DNA from 3 places in the Allobosea sp. GW823-FHT01F03 genome. Region 1 is predicted to be linked to each of the others. Evidence: predicted binding sites of a transcription regulator. Region 1 holds the regulator's gene; each other region holds the start of a gene.
The links. Region 1 encodes PhoB, which activates phosphate uptake and scavenging genes when phosphate is short. Its sites were predicted from a motif close to TGTCATNNANCTGTCAT; they were not measured.

Region 1 (6,017 bases):
AGGAGGTCAGGACATTGTTAGTGTCGCCGGTCCAGGCGATGCGCTTGCCCTTGATAGGCCCCTTGCGCTCCTCGAAGGTCATGACGTCGGCCATGACCTGGCAGGGATGCTGGCGCTTGGTCAGGCCGTTGATCACCGGGACGGTCGCGTATTTCGCCATCTCGACCACGGAATCATGGTCGAGCATGCGGATCATGATCGCGTCGACATAGCGCGAGAGCACCCGCGCCGTGTCGGCGATGGTCTCGCGCTCGCCGAGCTCGATCTCCTGGCCGGTCACCATCATCGGCGAGCCGCCGAGCTCGCGGATGCCGACATCGAAGGAGACGCGGGTGCGCAGCGAGGGCTGCTCGAAGATCATGGCGATGACCTTGCCCTCGAGCAGGCGATCGCCCGCAGCGGCCGGGGTGCGGCGCCGCGCCTTGATCTCGTTGCCAGCGCGCAGGATCGCCTGCAGCTGCTCGCTCGAGAAATCGGACAGGTCGAGGAAGTGACGCACTGGAGTCCCCATGCTCATTCCGCCGCCGGCCGGGCCAGCGTCGCCTCGACGGCGCCGGCGGCCTTGTCGAGCCGCGCGAGCGCCTCGCCGACCTCGGCATCGCCGATGATCAGCGGCGGCAGCAGGCGCACGACATTGTCGCCGGCGGCGACGACGAGCAGGCCGGCGGCGCGCGCCTCGGCGACGAAATCGGTGTTCGGGGTGCGCAGCTTGAGGCCGAGCATCAGGCCCTGGCCGCGGATCTCCTCGATCACGTCGGGATGCTTGTCCTTGAGCTCGGCGAGCGACTGCTTCAGCCGCAGGCTGATCTGGGCGACGTGTTCGATGAAGCCGGGCTCGAGAATGACGTCGAGCACGGCGTTGCCGACCGCCATGGCCAGCGGATTGCCGCCGAAGGTGGTGCCATGCGTACCGAGCACCATGCCGGCCGCCGCCGCCTCGGTGGCGAGGCAGGCGCCCATCGGAAAGCCGCCACCGATGCCCTTGGCGATCGACATGATGTCGGGCGCGACGCCGTTGTGCTCATAGGCGAAGAACTTGCCGGTACGGCCGACGCCGGTCTGGATCTCGTCGAAGATCAGGAGCAGGCCGTGCTCGTCGCAGAGCTGGCGCAGCAGCTTGAGGAAGCGCATCGGCACCGAGCGCAGGCCGCCCTCGCCCTGGATCGGCTCGATCATCAGCGCCGCGGTCTCCGGCGTGATCGCCGCGCGCAGCGCCGCCTCGTCGTCGAAGGGCACTTGGTCGAAGCCGTCGACCTTGGGGCCGAAGCCGTCGATGTATTTCTGCTGGCCGCCGGCGGCGATGGTCGCCAGCGTGCGGCCGTGGAAGGCGCCCTCGAAGGTGACGATGCGGTAGCGCTCGGGATGGCCCTGCGCCGCATGGTATTTGCGCGCCATCTTGATCGCGCATTCGTTCGCCTCGGCGCCCGAATTGGTGAAGAAGACGCGCTCGGCGAAGGTCGCCTCGCAGAGCCGGCGGGCGAGCTTCTCGCCGTCCGGCATCGCGTAGAGATTGGAGGTGTGCCAGATGCGCTGGGCCTGCTCGGTCAGCGCCTTGACCAGATGCGGATGGGCGTGGCCGAGCGCGTTGACGGCGATGCCGGCGCCGAAATCGAGATAGCGCTGGCCATCGGCGGTGATCGCCCAGGCACCTTCGCCGCGCTCGAAGGCGACGGGTGCGCGCGCATAGGTCGGCAGCAGAACGGAGGCATTGGCGGAAACGGAAGCGGAGCTCATGGAGCGAGGTCCTCGCGACGGAACGTAACGGAAAGCGCTGGGCGCCGGGGTGTGAAGCGGTGGTTCGGGGCGCGGCGGCGATCTGCCAGCACGATGCGACCCCGCGGCGACGTTATCGTCGCAGGCCTTTCCCGTTTTCTCGTCGCGCCGTCAGCCGCATCGCTCGAAAGTCCGGATCGCTCAAAACATAAGCGCCGCCCCAAGGGCGGCCGCATTGAGAAGACTATGCAAAAGCGGTCCGGCACTGTCAATTCCGGCCGGGCGCCGCAGCGTTGCCAAATAGACTCACCTGACTGCGGGATCGAAGCTTTGTCTGGGGAAAAGACGATTTCCGATTCGGCGACTCTTGTGGCCGAGTCAAGCCATCTTGTATGGTCGGCCTCGTCAGATACGACATCTCGTGCGGCGTCTCCAGTATCGTCAGTTCCGAGCGTAGCGGTTTCCGTTCTTCGACGGGCGCTGCCGATATCGGATTCCGCCATGATCTTTTCCTATGCGTCGCCGGGCTATGGCGAGGCATGACGAAGACAGGTGAAATCGATGAGCGAAGCTGGAGCCTGGACCGACGAACGCGTCGAACTGCTCAAGAAGCTCTGGAATGACGGACTGAGCGCCAGCCAGATCGCCGGCGAACTCGGCAGCGTCACCCGCAATGCTGTCATCGGCAAGGTCCACCGCCTCGGCCTTTCGGGCCGCGCCAAGAATCCCGGCTCGGCCGCGCCGCGCCCGCGCAAGCCGACGACGCGTCCGCCGGCCCATCCGATGGCGAGCCCTGCCGCCGCGAGCGGCGGCATGACCCGCGGCAACACGGCGCTCGCCCCGCAATTCGTCCCGGAGATCGAGGCGGAACCGGAAGCGGAGCACGTCCCGGCGGCCCCGGCCGAGGAGGTGGTGATCCCGTTCTCCGAGCGTGTCACCATCATGGACCTGCGCGAATATATGTGCCGCTGGCCGATGGGCGACCCGACCTCGCCGGAATTCCGCTTCTGCGGCGGCCGCTCGCTGACCGGCATGCCCTATTGCGGCTATCATGCCCGCATCGCCTACCAGCCGGCGGCCGACCGGCGCCGCGACCGCAGCAAGGTGCGCGCCTGACCCGGCACCCCTGTGTAGAAGAATTGAAGCCGGCCCTCGGGCCGGCTTTTCCATTGGTGGAGAGACGCCGATGCGCACCGCAGAACGTCCCGCGCCCGTCGAATATGCCTGCGCCCTGACGATCCGGGGCGGAGACATCCTGCTCGGACTGAGAGCCCCGCATCGCCGCAACAGACCGTCCTGCTGGGACACGATCGGCGGGCATGTCGAGCCCGACGAGACGATCGAGCAGGCACTGAGACGCGAATTGCAGGAGGAGATCGGTATCGAGCCGACCAGCTTCACGCGCTTGACCACCATCGAGACGACCGAGAGCGACGGCGTCACCCCGGCTCTGTGGCATCTGTTCGCGGTGACCGGCTGGGTGGGCGAAGCCCGGATCAGCAATGACGAGCACAGCGAGATCCGCTGGTTCGACCTCGCCGAGGCCCGCGAGCTGTCGCCGCTCGCCTCGGAAGCCTACCGTCCGGTCTTCGCCCGGCTCGCGGCCAGCTTCGCCGCAGCGCCATGACCAGTTTCGCGATCTATCTGGGGGCCGCGCTGGCCGAGATCGCCGGCTGCTTCTCGTTCTGGGCCTGGCTCAAGCTCGGCAAATCGGCCTGGTGGCTGCTGCCGGGGCTTCTGGCGCTGGCGCTCTTCGCCTGGCTCTTGACGCTGATCGACAGCGCCGCCGCCGGCCGGGCCTTCGCCGCCTATGGCGGGGTCTACATCGTCGCGTCGCTGGGCTGGATGTGGCTGGTCGAGAAGGTGCCGCCGGACCGTTTCGACCTCACGGGCGCAGTCCTTTGCCTCGCCGGCGCAGCGGTGATCGTCGCCGCGCCGCGCTGAGCGTCGAACCTCCAGCCCTCATCCTGAGGAGCGATCGCAGATTGCGCCTCGAAGGATGAGGGCAGACTTGGCGCTCAGCTTCGCGCGAACGTCTCGTCGAAGGCGTAGCCGGCGCCGCGCACGGTGCGCAGCGGGTCCTTGGCGTCGTCGGGGGTGATCGCCTTGCGCAGGCGCCCGACATGGACGTCGACGGTGCGCTCGTCGATATAGACGTCGCGGCCCCAGACGGCGTCGAGCAGTTGGGCCCGCGAATAGACCCGGCCCGGGGCCTGCATCAGGAATTCGAGCAGGCGGAACTCGGTCGGACCGAGATGCAATTCGGCGCCTGCCCGGCGCACCCGCCGCGTCGTCCGGTCGAGCTCGAGATCGCCGGCGGTCAGCATGCCGACGACATGGCCGGGCTTGACCCGGCGCAGCAGCGCCTGGATGCGGGCGATCAGCTCCGGCAGCGAGAACGGCTTGACGACATAATCGTCGGCGCCGGTGGCGAGGCCGCGCACCCGCTCGGTCTCCTCGCCGCGCGCCGTCAGCATGATGATCGGCACCCGCTCCGTGTCGCGCCGGGCGCGCAGGCGCCGGCAGAGCTCGATGCCGGAAAGGCCGGGCAGCATCCAGTCGAGCAGGACGAGGTCAGGGGTATGGTCGCGCAAATGCAGCTCGGCATCGTCGCCGCGCGCGACGGTGTCGACCTCGAAGCCCTCGGCCTCGAGATTATAGCGGAGCAGCAGGGTCAGCGGCTCCTCATCCTCGACGATCAGGATGCGTGCAGGCATGTCGAGCCTCCGCTCAGGCGCCCATCCGCTCAGCCATTGGCCGCGGGCAGGTCGACCAGGATGTTGGTGGTGTCGAGCTTGGGCCGGCTCTCCTCCACCGACTGGCCGGTGATCAGGTAATGGATCGTCTCGGCGATGTTGGTGGTGTGATCGCCGATGCGCTCGACGTTCTTGGCGCAGAACAGAAGATGCGTGCAGAAGGTGATGTTGCGCGGATCTTCCATCATATAGGTCAGGAGCTCGCGGAAGAGCGAGGTGTAGAGCGCGTCGATCTCGTCGTCGCGGCGCCAGACCTCCATCGCCTTCTGCTCGTTGCTGGCGGCATAGGCGTCGAGCACGTCCTTGAGCTGCGCCTGGACCAGACGGCTCATATGCTCGAGCCCGACCACGGCGCGGTGCGGCGGCGAGAACTGGCCGGAGATCGCGACCGCGCGCTTGGCGATGTTCTTGGCGAGGTCGCCGACGCGCTCGATGTCAGCGGCGATGCGGATCGCCGAGATCAGCTCGCGCAGGTCGTTGGCGAGCGGCTGGCGCCGGGCGATGGTCAGCACCGCCTTCTCCTCGACATCGCGCTGGAGATTGTCGAGCCGCTGGTCGGCGGTGATCACCTTCTGGGCCAGCGCCGTGTCGCGGCGCACCAGCGCCACGGTGGAGTCGCCGAGCATGCGCTCGGACATGCCGCCCATCTCGGCCAGGCTGCGGCGCAGCCCTTCGAGGTCGGCATCATAGGAGCGGACGATATGGTCGGACATCGGGGCGAATCCTTCGAGGGCGAGCGGAACGGCAGGGCTCAGCCGAAGCGGCCGGTGACGTAGTCCTGCGTCTGCTTCTTGTTGGGGTTCATGAAGATGGTGTTGGTCGCGTCGAACTCGACGACCTCGCCGAGATACATGAAGGCGGTGTACTGCGAGACGCGCGCCGCCTGCTGCATGTTGTGGGTGACGATGACGATGGTGAAGTCGCTCTTCAGCTGCTCCAGCAGGTCCTCGATCTTGCCGGTCGAGATCGGGTCGAGGGCCGAAGTCGGCTCGTCGAACAGGATCACCTCGGGCTTCTGGGCGATGGTGCGGGCGATGCACAGGCGCTGCTGCTGGCCGCCGGAGAGCCCCATGCCGGAGCTCTTCAGCTTGTCCTTGACCTCGTCCCACAGGGCGGAGCGGCGCAGCGCGCCCTCGACGCGGTCGTCGAGCTCCGATTTCGGCGGCTTCTCGTAGAGGCGGATGCCGAAGGCGACGTTGTCGTAGATCGACATCGGGAAGGGCGTCGGCTTCTGGAAGACCATGCCGATGCGCGAGCGCAGCTCGTTGACGTCGACATCGTTGGAGATGACGTTGCGGCCGTCGAGCAGGACCTCGCCGGTGGCGCGCTGCTCCGGATAGAGCGAGTAGATCCGGTTGAAGATGCGCAGCAGGGTCGACTTGCCGCAGCCGGAGGGGCCGATCAGCGCGGTGACGTGGCGGTCACGGAAGCTGAGATTGACGTTCTTCAGCGCCTTGTGCTCGCCATAGTAGAAATCGAGGTTCTTCACCGCGATCCGGATCGGCGCCTGGGCGTCGAGGACCTGCGGGCTGAGTTCCAGGGTCGAGA
Region 2 (6,017 bases), 2.5 Mb from region 1:
CAATGCCTATTCGATCAACGACATCACCGCGAAGAGAAGCGAGGATGGTTCGGTGACCGTCCAGCTCGGCGGCTGTGACGGCAAGATCCCGAACTGCCTGCCGATCGTCGAGGGCTGGAACTATACGGTGCGGCTCTATCGTCCCGAGCAAGCCATCCTCTGCGGCAAGTGGGTTTTCCCGGACGCGAAGGCGGCAAACTGAGCCGAGACGGACCGCCATGCGGGGGGAGGCCGGTTGTCCGCCATGGCGGTCGTCCGTGGCGGGCGGCCTGCGCGGCTAAGCCGACAGGACCCGTTCAGCGAAGAGTTCGGGTCGGGCGGCTGCGATCCTCCAGTCGATCACGCCACCGAAGAGTTCGGCCGCAAGGCTGCAATCGAGGGCGCTGTAATGGGGCCGGCGGACGGTGCCGCCGAACTCCGCCATCGGAACCCGCACAAGCGCTGGCGTTTGCCGCCCGGCACGATGCAGCGCCTCGAACGCGGCGGCGACCCAGTCGGCGCGTGATACGGGCGGCGATCCGGCGATGTGCAGCGTTCTTGGCGTGGCTTCGCCGGCGCCGAGCCGGCCGGCCAGCGCCAGCAGGCGCTCGGCCAGCGGGACGATCGGCGTCGGCGAGCCGATCTGATCGTCGGCGACCCTGACGGTCTCGGTGTCGCCCCGCAACAGGGGCGCGATGAAATCCTCGCCATCGCCGAAGAGCCAGGCCACACGGGCGATGCAGGCCCTGTCGCTGGCGGAGAGGACGTTGCGCTCGCCCTCGGCCTTCAGGCGGCCATAGCTGTTGACGGGCGATACCGGATCCGACTCGCGCCAGGGCCGCAGGGTCTCGGCCCCGAAGACATAGTCGGTCGAGATCTGGATCAGGGGCAGGCCGCGCTCCGCGCAGGCTCGTGCGATATCGCCCGGCGCTTCGGCGTTGACGGCGCGCGCGCGCTCCGGTGCGGTGTCGGAATCCTGGACGCGGCTGAGCGCGGCGGCATTGATCACGACAGCCGGGCGCAGCCGATCGAGCGCCGAGCGGACGGCGGCGGGATCGGTGATGTCGAGTTCCCGGCTCGACAGGCCACGAACGCCCGGGCCTCCGACTTGCGACAAAGCGCGCCCGAGCCGTCCGCCGCCGCCAGTGACAAGCACATTGCTGCGCACAAGCTTTCTCCCGTGCAAGGCTCCCACTCCCGCAGATCCTACGCGGACCATCGGTAAAGGTTCGCTTGCGCCGGAGCAGACCCTCGCGCCACTCAACCGATCACGTTTCGGCGCTTGAGCAGCCAGAAGACCGCGCCCGCCGCCAGCCCCGACAGGCCGAGAATATAGAGCCAGCCGAACTCGGTCTCGAGGAAGGGCAGGGCCTTGGTGTTGACGCCGAAATAGCCGGTGACCAGCGTCGCCGGCATCAGCGTCGCGGTCAGGATCGAGAGCACGTAGAGATGGTGGTTGGTCTGGGCGCTGAGACGGGCGGCGATCTCGTCCTGCAGAAGCCTTGCGCGCTGCTGCACGAGCTGGACGTCGCCCAGCATGGTGTCGACGCGGTGAAGCAGCCTTGCGGTCGCGCTCCTGACCTTCTCGGGTGCTGCCCGCCCCGCGGCCGTCTCCTGGAAGCGGCGAAAGAGCTGGTGCAGCCCGTTGAGCTGGCGGTGCAGCCTGACCGTGCGCCGGCGGATCGCGCCGAGCTTGCGGGCCTCGTCGCCGATCCGGTCGTCGATGATGTGGTCCTCGATCGAATCGGCGTCGTCGGCGAGGCGGTTCACATCCTCGGCGACATCCTCGATCACGAATTCGATGACGCGCTCGAACAGCATTTCGGGGGAGGTGGCGCGAAAGCCCGCCTCCAGCGTGTCGCGGGTCAGCCGCGTCGCCTGCAGGGCCTGGCGGCGGCCGGTGATCAGGAAGCGCTCGCCGACGATCCAGTGCATCATGCCCCAGTCATCGGCGAGGCTGTCGACCTCGCGGACCTGATCATAGGTGATGCCCCAGACGAAATCCGGGTCGTGATAGAGCCGCTGATGCTCGTCCTGCGACAGGAAGACGGCCTGCGCCTCCAGCGGCAGCTCGCTGCGCTCGGCGATCCATTGCTTGGTGCGGCTGTGGACGAGATCGAGATGGAGCCAGACGAATTTGGCGCCGTCGAGGGCGAGTGCGGGGGCCCGGTCGCGCGGCACGAGGCTGGCACGGCCCTCATCGTCGAAGCGATAGGCCCAGATGAAACCGGCCCGGGACTGGATATCCTGAAGTATCGACACGCTGCTTCCGGCTGACGGGATGTCCGCCAGCATCAGCGCCCGTCATATGACGGTTTCGCGACAGTCCGTCTGGCATGTCTGCAAACGAGAGCCTGTTGATCGAAGTCGGGCACGCCGCCGTCATTCTGCGCGAGCCGCGAGGCGGCGCAGACCCGGAGTCCATCGTAGGATACCGAGCTCTACGATGGACCCCGGGCCGAGCTACGCTCGCCCAGGATGAGGGAAGCCACCTGTGAGAACGGCAGGCTCTAGTTTCGCTTGATCGAGCCCGTGCTGGCGACCTGGCGCGTCAGCAATGCCTTCGGCGGCCGCGGGGCCGGCACCAGTGCCGGTGGCGTACCGCGGGCGAGCTTCGTCTCGACGGCCGCGGGGCGTGCGGCCGGTTTGGGCGACGCGACCTTCGGCTCGCCGCCACGCCATTGGCGCGCGCCGATGTCGAAGCGGCCCTCACGCCAGGCGGTGAATTCGCGCTCCGTGCCGAAGAAGGCATTGCGGTCGACATCCCCGGTGATGCCGGGCACGCGGCCGGTCGCGGTGAACTGCCAGAATTCCCATTGCTTGCGCTCATAACGATGGCGCAGCGGCGCCGCGGTCGAGCGCAGCCAGTAGGGGTGGTCGTTGAACTCGCCTTCCAGCACGTCCTCGTGGAAGGTGATGTCGGTGTAGATGATCGGCTTCTTGCCGGTATGCTCCTGCAGGCCTTTCAGCATCTCGCGGATCTTGGCGAGCGCCTTGGCGCGCGGAATCTTCTTGCCGCAGGCTTCCGAATGCCCGTTCCACTCGACATCGAGCACCGGCGGCAATGCGTCGGCGTCGCGCGGGATGTGGCGTTTCATCCAGCGCACCTGATCCTTGGCCGGACGGCACCAATAGACGAAGTGGTAGGCGCCGCGCGGCACGCCGGCCTTCTTGGCGCCTTCCCAGTTCTTGCGGAAACTCGGGTCGATATGGTCACCGCCCTCGGTTGCCTTGATGAAGGCGAAGCGGGTGCCGGCGTCCTTGACCCTGGCCCAGTCGATGTCGCCCTGCCAGCGCGAGACGTCGATGCCCTGGATCGAGCGCCGGCGGGCGTCGCTGACGCCGGCATGCGGGCTGGAATCGCCCTTTTTCGGGTAGAGCGCCTGAGCGGGCGTGGCGCAGAGCAGGCCGAGCCCTGCCGTCATCAGTAGGCGGTAGCCAAGGCCGGGCATGCGCCGCTTTCCTGAACTGGTTTCAGCGCGGCGCGCCATACGGTCCTCCCTGTGTCCAGGCAGGATAGGCGGGCGCCGGGTTAAGAGGTGGTTAGCATTCGAGCGAGCGGCTTCAGCCTTGGTTAACCGGTGAGGCGCTGCCGCCGCCGGCTCACTCCGCCTCGGCTTCGCCCTGCTCGGCGGCCTGGCCGAGGCTCGCCGGATGGAATCGCGATGCCGCGATCGGGGCGGCCGCGCCCGGCAGCGTCGCGACCGGAGGATGTTCGGGGCCGGGGGTCGGATTGGGCGGGACGCCGCGTTCGCGCGTCCAGGTCCGGGTGCCGATGTCGAAGCGGCCCTCGCGCCAGCCGGCGAACTCGCCTTCGTTGCCGTAGAAGGCGTTGCGGTCGACATCGCCCTTGATGCCGGGAATGCGGCCGGTGGTGGTGAATTGCCAGAACGACCAGCGCCGGTTGTTGTAGCGCGCCTCGGGTTTGGCTGCGGTCGAGCGGATCCAGTAGGCGTAGTCGTCGAACTCGCCTTCCAGCACGTCCTTGTGGAAGGTGATGTCGGTGTAGATCACCGGCTTCTTGCCGGTGAGCTGCTCTAGCTCGGTCAGCATCAGCCGGATCTTCTCCAGCGCCAGCGAGCGCTCGACCTTCTTCGGGCAGGTCTTGGAATGGCCGTTCCACTCGACGTCGAGCACCGGGGGCAGGGCGTCGGGATCGTTCGGGATCTGCTGCTTGAACCAGACCGCCTGCTCATGGGCCGGACGGCACCAGTAGACGAAGTGATAGGCACCGCGCGGCACGCCGGCCCGGCGCGCGCCCTCCCAGTTCCTCTGGAAGGCCGGATCGATATGGTCGCCGCCCTCGGTCGCCTTGATATAGGCAAAGCGGGTGCCGGCGGCCTTGACCGAGGCCCAGTCGATCTCACCCTGCCAGCGCGAGATGTCGATGCCCTGGATCGGATATCGGCGCGCCGCCTCGACGCCGGGATGGGGGCGCGCATCGCCCTTGCTCGGATAATGGTCCAGCGCCACGCAACCACCCAGCACGGCGAGCGCGGCAGCGAGGACGAGCGAGGCTGAAAATCGGTGTGGCATGCGGCGGGGCGTCATCCTCGGCAAGATTGCGGAGAAATCTTGACGCCCGGTTTACGTTACCGGTTTTTCTTCCGCCGTCGCGGCTTTCCCTGGGTCAGCCCAGGCGCAGCAGGATCGTCGCGATGCCGAGGAAGGAGAAGAATCCGACGACGTCGGTGACCGTGGTGACGAAGGTGCCGGACGAGATCGCCGGGTCGATGCCGGCCTTGTCGAGCGCGAGCGGCACGACGACGCCGGCGAGCGCCGCGACCACAAGGGTCGCGACCATGGCGAGCGCGATCACCACGCCGAGCATCAGATTGCCGAACCAGAAGCCGGAGACCGTGCCGGTGATCACCGCGAAGGCGACGCCGTTCAACAGGCCGACGATCATCTCGCGCCGGAAGAAGCGCGCCCGGTTCCAGCTGCCGAGCTGGCCGGTGCCGAGGGCGCGGATCGCCACCGTCATGGTCTGGGTCGCGGCATTGCCGCCCTGGCTGGCGACGATCGGCGCGAGCACGGCGAGGGCGACCAGCTTGGAGAGCTGGGCCTCGAACATCGCCATCACCGAGGCGCTGATGAAGGCGGCGATCAGGCTGATGAAGCGCCAGCGGAAGCGGCTCAGCGCGACCTCGCGGACCGGGTCGGAGAGTTCTTCGTCGGCATCGACGCCGCCGAGCTGCTTGACGTCGTCGTCCGCCGCATCCTCGATGACGTCGACGACGTCGTCGATGGTCATCACGCCGACGAGGCGGCCGCTCTTGTCGACGACCGGGGCGGCGACGAGATCGTAGCGCTGGAACATCCGCGCCACGTCCTCGAGGTCGTCATCGGCCTGGACGATGCGGCGGTCGTCCTCGATCAGATCGGCGATGCTGACCGGCCGCTTGGTGCGCAGCAGCCGGTCGAGCCGGACCGTGCCGACGAAACGGTGGCCGGGGTCGGCGACGAAGATCTCGAAGAAGCGCTCGGGCAGGTCCTGCGTGTCGCGCAGATAGTCGATGGTCTGGCCGACGGTCCAGAAGGGCGGCACGGCGATCAGCTCGGCCTGCATGCGCCGGCCGGCCGAGCCCTCGGGATAGTCGAGGCCCTGTTGCAGCACGCTGCGCTCGGCCGGGCTCAGCCGGTCGAGAATCTCCTTCTTGTCGGCCTCGTCGAGGTCCTCGAGGATGTAGACCGCGTCGTCGGTGTCGAGCTCGCGCACGCCCTCGGCGACCGTTTCCGGCGAGAGCTCGTCGAGAATCTCCTCGCGGACGGCGTCGTCGACCTCGGTCAGCGCGGTGAAGTCGAAATCGCCGCCGAGCAGCGAGATCAGCTTCGGCCGTTCCTCGCTGTCGAGCGCTTCGAGCAAGCCGCCGAGATCGGCCTCGTGCAGGTCGCCGACGAGATCGCGCAGCGTCGTCAGGTCCGAGAGCAGGACGGCTTGCGAGACCTGCTCGACGAATCCTTCGTCCATGACGCCGTCTTCGTCGCGGATCGGCCGCGCCAGCTTTTCGTCGGGAGCGCTCTCGGCTTCCACCATC
Region 3 (6,017 bases), 200 kb from region 1:
GACCCTGGTCGAGCTCGCCTTCTCCTGGCTCGCCGCGCAGCCGGTGGTCTCCAGCGTGATCGCCGGCGCGACCCGGCCCGAGCAGATCGCCGCCAATGTGAAGGCGGCCGAATGGAAGCTCTCGGCCGAAGAGCTGGCGGAGATCGACCAGATCACCGCCTGACGGCGGAGGAGCTCGCAGACGCGCGAGACCGCCTCAAAGCCGCCCAACCGGACGGCTAGCCGTCAATCCGGCCCATGGCTCGGCTCCCGGCCGCGCGGGGAAGCGGTTGTCAAATCGGTGCGCCTGGGCTTCCCTTGCGCGGCCTCTTCATGGAGTCCCCTGCTCTCGTGTCCCGCATCGCCTCCTGCCTGGCGCTCGCCCTCTTGCTGCTCGCCTTGCCGGCAGCGGCGCAGGACAAGCCTGCGCCGGCCCCGGAGCCGATGCGGATCGTCCCGGTACGCAGCGCCGAACCGGGCTGCGAGCCGCATTGCCGCGAATGGCTCGCCGCCCAGGGCGCGATCACCAATGGCACGCTGGAAGAGCTGCGCCGCGCCCTCGCCGGGCTCGGCGGCCGCAAGCTGCCGATCCTGATCTATTCGACCGGCGGCACGGTCGAGGTCGCGATCGCCATGGGCGAGCTGATCCGCCAGCAAGGGCTCGACATCGCGGTGGCGCGGACCGTGCTGAGCCAGCGCGGTCCGGCACTGGGCACCATCGACGAGCGCAGCCCGCTCTGCTCCTCGGCCTGCACCTTCGTCCTCGCCGGCGGCGTCAGACGGATCATCCCGCCGCAATCGCGCATCGGCGTGCATCAGCAGACCATCGTCGAGACCGAGACGACGACGGTGCGCGACTACCAGATCGTGCGCCGTCGCGAGGGCGACCGCATCATCGAGACACGCGAGCTGGTCAAGGAGACCAAGGAACAGCGCACGGTCAAGCAGGAGCAGGCGACCGGCGAGATCGACGCCAAGATCGCCCGCCATCTCGATGCGATGGGGCTCGACCGCTCCTTCCTGAAACTGACCGTGTCGACCCCGGCCGACACGATGCGCTATCTGCGCCCCGAAGAGATGCGCTCGACCACGATCGCGACGCAGATCGCACCGGCGACCGCGGTCTTCGCCGAGCAGCGTTCGGATGCCGCGCCCGGCCCGGCCGATCGCCGGATCGCCTCGGCGATCCTCGGCAATATCGGCTTCGGCCAGCATCGCGGCCGGGAGATCAGGCTGGAGCTCGCGGTCCGCGAGGGCAGCCGGCCCGGCGATGTCGGCCTGCGGATGCGGTTGCTCTCCGGCAATGCCCCGATCGCGACGCGGCTGCGCACCGTCACGATCGGCCTGCCCGACAGCGCGCCGATCGTCGCCAGCAACGAGGACAGCGCGCAGCCGGAAGGGCCGATGACCACCGAGATTTCGCGCGAGCGCCTCTGCCGCCTCGGCGATCTCGAGCAGATCGTGCTGCGGATCGACCCGCGCGAGGAGGACGCCTCGGCCAAGAGCTGGATTCAGACCGGCTCCGCCGCGGAGCTGTTGCTGGCGCCGGCGCTGCGCAACGCGATCTGCTGAGCTGGACGTCAAGCCAGCAAGCTCGGACCAATAAGCCGCGATCATTGGCCCTGCGTCCAACTTGCACGCGCAAAAGACGCCGCCGATAGTCAGCTGGTCGCTGGCAGCATGACGGGGCTTCATCGTGTCGTTCATCGCGCAACCGGTCGTCGCCCTGTTCGTTTCGCTGGCGCTCGGCCATCTCATCGGCAAGATCAGGATCGGCTCGGTGGAGATCGGCGGCGTCTGCGGCACGCTGTTCGTCGCGCTGGCGATCGGGCAGCTCGGCGTCACCATCAGCCCCGACCTGAAGAACGTCGCCTTCGCGCTGTTCATCTTCGCGCTCGGCTTCACGGCCGGGCCGCAATTCTTCAACAATATCCGCGGAGGCTGGCGCTACGGCATCCTGTCCTTCGTCGAGGTCGTCACGGTGCTGCTGCTGCTGGCAGCGGCAATCCTGGCGTTCGGCCTCGATGCCGGCACGGCCTCCGGGCTCTTCGCCGGCTCGGCCACAGAATCCGCCGTGCTCGGCACCGCCTCGGAGGCGATGACGCGCCTTGCCCTGCCTGCCGCCGAAATCGAGCGCCTGCAGGGCAATATGGCGACCGCCTACAGCATCACCTATCTGTTCGGCCTCGTCGCCATCGTCGTCTTCACCACGCAGATCGGCCCGCTCCTGCTCGGGATCAATGTGCGCGAGGCCTCGGCTGCGCTTGCCCGCGAGCTCGGCGCCGATGACGATACCGCGAAGGAGAACGGCGTGCCGGAGATCGTCTCGCGCGGTTTCCGCGCCGGCGCGATCGGCGGAAGCAGCGTCGGCGCCTTCGAGAACAGCGTCAATGGGGTCGTCACCATCACGCAGGTCGGGCGCGGCGGCAGCTTCGACAAGGCGACCACCGATACGATGCTGGAAGCAGACGACATCGTGCTGGTGGTCGGCCGGCGGCGCGCCGTGATCGCGATCAGCGAGCGGCTCGGAGCCGAGGTGCCAATGCCGCCCGGCGCCAATGCTCCGCTGGTCGAGCGCGAGGTGGTTCTGACCCGGCAAGAAGTCCGCGGCCGCAGGATCCGCGACCTGCGCCGGCTTGCCAGTGCCGAATTGCGGCGCGGCGTCTTCATCTCGCGGATCCGCCGGCTCGGCCAGAACATCCCCGCCTTGCCGGGCACCATCCTGGAACAGGGCGACATCCTGACCCTGTACGGTACGGAGGATGCGATCGCCCGCGCCGGCCCGGAACTCGGCCATCTGCTCTCGCCCAGCGCGGCGACCGATTTCGTCATGCTCGGGCTCGGCATCGTCGCCGGGCTCCTGCTCGGCGAGCTCAGCCTGAAGATCGGGGCGCTCGACCTCACCCTCGGCACGGGCGGCGGGGCGCTGGTCTCCGGCCTGGTCTTCGGCTGGCTGCACATGCACCGGCCGCAGAGCGGCGCGATCCCGTCCGAGGCCGCCGCCTTCATGAAGGATTTCGGGCTGGCGACCTTCATCGCCGCGGTCGGGCTTTCGGTCGGGCCGGACGCCTTCGCCCTGCTCAAGCAATACGGGCTCGTCCTGCCGGTGCTCTCCGTCCTGGTCTCGGCCCTGCCGGCGGTGGCCTCGCTCTATATCGGCCATTATCTGCTCAGGATCGAGGGGCCGATCCTGCTCGGCGCCATTGCCGGCCAGCATTGCAGCACGCCCTCGATCAGCGCCCTGGTCTCGCTCGCCGGCAACTCGATCCCGGTGATCGGCTACACCGTGACCTATGCGATCTCGAACGTGCTGCTACCGCTGATGGGGCCTGTCGTGGTCGCCATGGCCGGGCTGATCGGCTGAGCAGCCCGGCGACGGCTTTGCGGCGCGCTCAGCGCCTCGTTTGGCGCCTCACTTGGCGGCGAGCAGTTCCTTGACCTCGATCAGCACCAGCTCGTTGTCGTCGGCCTTCTTCGGGTCGCGCGACGAGGAGAAGGGCAGGTTGTTGTCGTTGCCGACGACGATGATGCCCTTGGCGAGATCGACCACGTCGACATTCTCGATGGTGAAGAAGGGGAAGGGCAGCACGCCGTCGATGGCGCCCAGCTTCGCCTTCTTGTCGGGATCGGCAATCTTCATCAGGTCGACATGGCCGATCTTGCGCACGGCCTTGCCGACATTGGCGTCGTTCATCTCGATCTTGACGATGCGCTTGAACTTGGCGAGGTCGTGGAAGCAGTCCGGGCCCTTCTGGCCGGCAGCGCAGGCCTTGTCGGCGGTGCCTTCGCCGTTATCCCTTTCGATGATCAGCGCTGTAGTGCTGTCGATCATGTTGAAGTCGCCGATGGCGAGGCCCTTCTGCTCGAGCGGGAAGAACCAGGACCGGCCGGTCCACTTCTCGTTCTGCACGTCGAATTCGAGGATGCGCAGCACTTCCTTGCCGTCGAGCTCCTCATTGCCCTTGGTCTCGGCGTTCCAGAGCGGGCCTTCGAGCAGCGGATAGAGGAAACGACCATCCGGCGACTGCGCCATGCCCTCATAGCCCTTGGAGCGGCGGACATTGAACGCGACCGGCAGGTTCGGGGCAGCCGGCGTGGTGACGGCGAAATGGTCGGGCGAGCGGGCCGGCTTGCCGTCGATGAGCGTCTCGAACACCGCCTCGACCTTGCCGCTCTGGTCGACGCGGATGAGATAGGGGCCGAACTCCTCGGCGATCCAGATCTTGTCGCCGATCGGCTGGATCGATTCCGGATCGAAATCGGCGCCGGTCAGGTAGCGCTTCTCGGTGCCCTCATTGGCGATGCGGAACGGCACCTTCTTGTCGGAGTCGTGCAGGAAGGTGGTGGCGCTGCGCTCGATCTTGCCGCCCTCGAAATCGGCCTTGAGGCGGTGGAAGAACAGCATCGCGTCCGGTGAGTTCGCCTTGGCGCCGAAGCCGTTATCGGTCAGCACCAGGAACTCGCCATTGCCCAGCGAGCGGATGCCGGAGAAGCCCTGCACCGGCTGGCCGGCGAAGGGGGTGGAGAGGCCGGTCGGGCGTCCGCCCGAGGTGCCCATCACCGAGCCGACCTGCTCGACGCGCTTGCCGGGCGTGACGAACTTGCCGGAGACCTTGAGATCGGCCGGCGCATCGGCCGGGGCCGGGATGATGGTGTTGGCCGGCAGCAGGGCATGGCCGACCAGCTTGGCCGGGAACTCCTTCGAGCCTCCCTGGGACGCATCCTGAGCGCCGGCGAGCATGGTGGACGAGAGAAGCAGGACGGCAGCGAGGCGCAGACGCATGGAGGACTCCGGGTTGGGAAGAGCGGAAGGCCCCCGCTTCGCGCCCGGAGTTTGCAGCCGCGCGACAGCGGCGTGACGCTGGCGCGACAGTTTTTGAGCATTTCCCTGAAACACGGAAATGCTCGATCTCTTTTCAGATCGCATTTTCTTCACGCGAACCGGTGTCCACTTCGCTCGAAAATGCTCTAGCCCTGCGCCGCGAAACGGCGGCCGAAGCGCCTGCCGCCATCGGCCGTCGAGACTTCGCCGACCCGCGCCAGCGAAACGAGGACGGCGCGAATGGCCGGGCGGACCTTGAGCCCCTGCCGGAACTGCATGGCGATCGCCTCGGCATCGAGCGGCGCACCGCCCCTGGCCAGGACGGCGAGCACGGCAGCGACCCGCTCGACCGGCTGGGTTGGAAAGGCAGGCAGGCCGGCCGCGGCGGTAGGCAGCGACAAGAGTTCGGCCGCCTCGACCTGCTCGCCCATGCCGCCGCCTTCCCCGAAGCGCGGACGCTGATAGTCGGGCCGTAGCCAGCGCACCGTGCCGCGCGCCTCCTCGCTCCAGCGCTCACGGTTGAGGGCGACCAGGCGGGAAAGCACGTCCTCCGCACCGGCATCGACCGGCCAGCCATAGGCCGCGGCGACAGCGGCATCGATGGCGTCGTGATGCTCCCCGAGGATCAGGACGAGACCGCGGTCGCGGAGATTCTCCTCGCCGGGCGTCAGCGGCAAACCCGCCCGGATCTTGTCATGGACATTGTAGAGCCCGGTCAGCGTCAGCCCGGGATGCGCCGCCAGCACCTGCTTGCGCAAGGCGTCGAGCGCCTCGGTCGGCTCGCGGATCACCTGCTTCTGGCTCTCCGTGGCGTCGGGGAAGGGAAAAGGGTCGAAGCAGCGCGATTTGGAATAGCGCGGCCGGTCCTCCAAGGTCCCGCCTTGCTGCAGGCTCCAGATCGCGTGGAAGTGCGAGGACAGCACGCCGAGATGGAAGGCGTCGGAGAGCGCGACCGCGATGACCATGTTGTCCGGCAGGATCGCCTGGTCGAGGAACTGGAAGACGCGATGCTTGGCGGTTTCGACCGTTGCGATGTAGCGCTGCAGGCTGGAAAGCGCCGGGCGCAGTTCCTGACGCGGCTTTCCGAATTGCCACCACTTGGCCAGATAGCTCTTTGCATCGGCAGTCGGCGAGCGCGCGAACTGCGCTTGCCGGTCCCGTTCGACGGTCAGGCGAAGGTGCTGGTAGACCTCCGGGAAGCGCTCGCGGACCTCGC

Region 2: the regulator PhoB is predicted to act here: its motif matches at 2,288-2,304, upstream of AC3RCC_RS13430 (CorA family divalent cation transporter).
Region 3: the regulator PhoB is predicted to act here: its motif matches at 4,824-4,840, upstream of AC3RCC_RS00400 (esterase-like activity of phytase family protein).

The regions. Positions count from the first base shown of each region.
Region 1 is NZ_CM179505.1:277,257-283,273, forward strand. Features, by position in the region: gene argF (ornithine carbamoyltransferase) at 1-511, opposite strand, end outside; gene AC3RCC_RS01310 (aspartate aminotransferase family protein) at 514-1,734, opposite strand; gene AC3RCC_RS01315 (GcrA family cell cycle regulator) at 2,275-2,829, shown strand; gene AC3RCC_RS01320 (NUDIX hydrolase) at 2,900-3,340, shown strand; gene AC3RCC_RS01325 (YnfA family protein) at 3,337-3,657, shown strand; gene phoB (phosphate regulon transcriptional regulator PhoB) at 3,732-4,430, opposite strand; gene phoU (phosphate signaling complex protein PhoU) at 4,460-5,182, opposite strand; gene pstB (phosphate ABC transporter ATP-binding protein PstB) at 5,221-6,017, opposite strand, start outside.
Region 2 is NZ_CM179505.1:2,783,186-2,789,202, forward strand. Features, by position in the region: gene AC3RCC_RS13420 (DUF1254 domain-containing protein) at 1-202, shown strand, start outside; gene AC3RCC_RS13425 (SDR family oxidoreductase) at 278-1,147, opposite strand; gene AC3RCC_RS13430 (CorA family divalent cation transporter) at 1,240-2,241, opposite strand; gene AC3RCC_RS13435 (glycoside hydrolase family 25 protein) at 2,490-3,431, opposite strand; gene AC3RCC_RS13440 (glycoside hydrolase family 25 protein) at 3,583-4,515, opposite strand; gene mgtE (magnesium transporter) at 4,610-6,016, opposite strand.
Region 3 is NZ_CM179505.1:80,964-86,980, forward strand. Features, by position in the region: gene AC3RCC_RS00385 (aldo/keto reductase) at 1-163, shown strand, start outside; gene AC3RCC_RS00390 (COG3904 family protein) at 331-1,551, shown strand; gene aspT (aspartate-alanine antiporter) at 1,676-3,343, shown strand; gene AC3RCC_RS00400 (esterase-like activity of phytase family protein) at 3,392-4,762, opposite strand; gene AC3RCC_RS00405 (class I SAM-dependent DNA methyltransferase) at 4,948-6,017, opposite strand, start outside.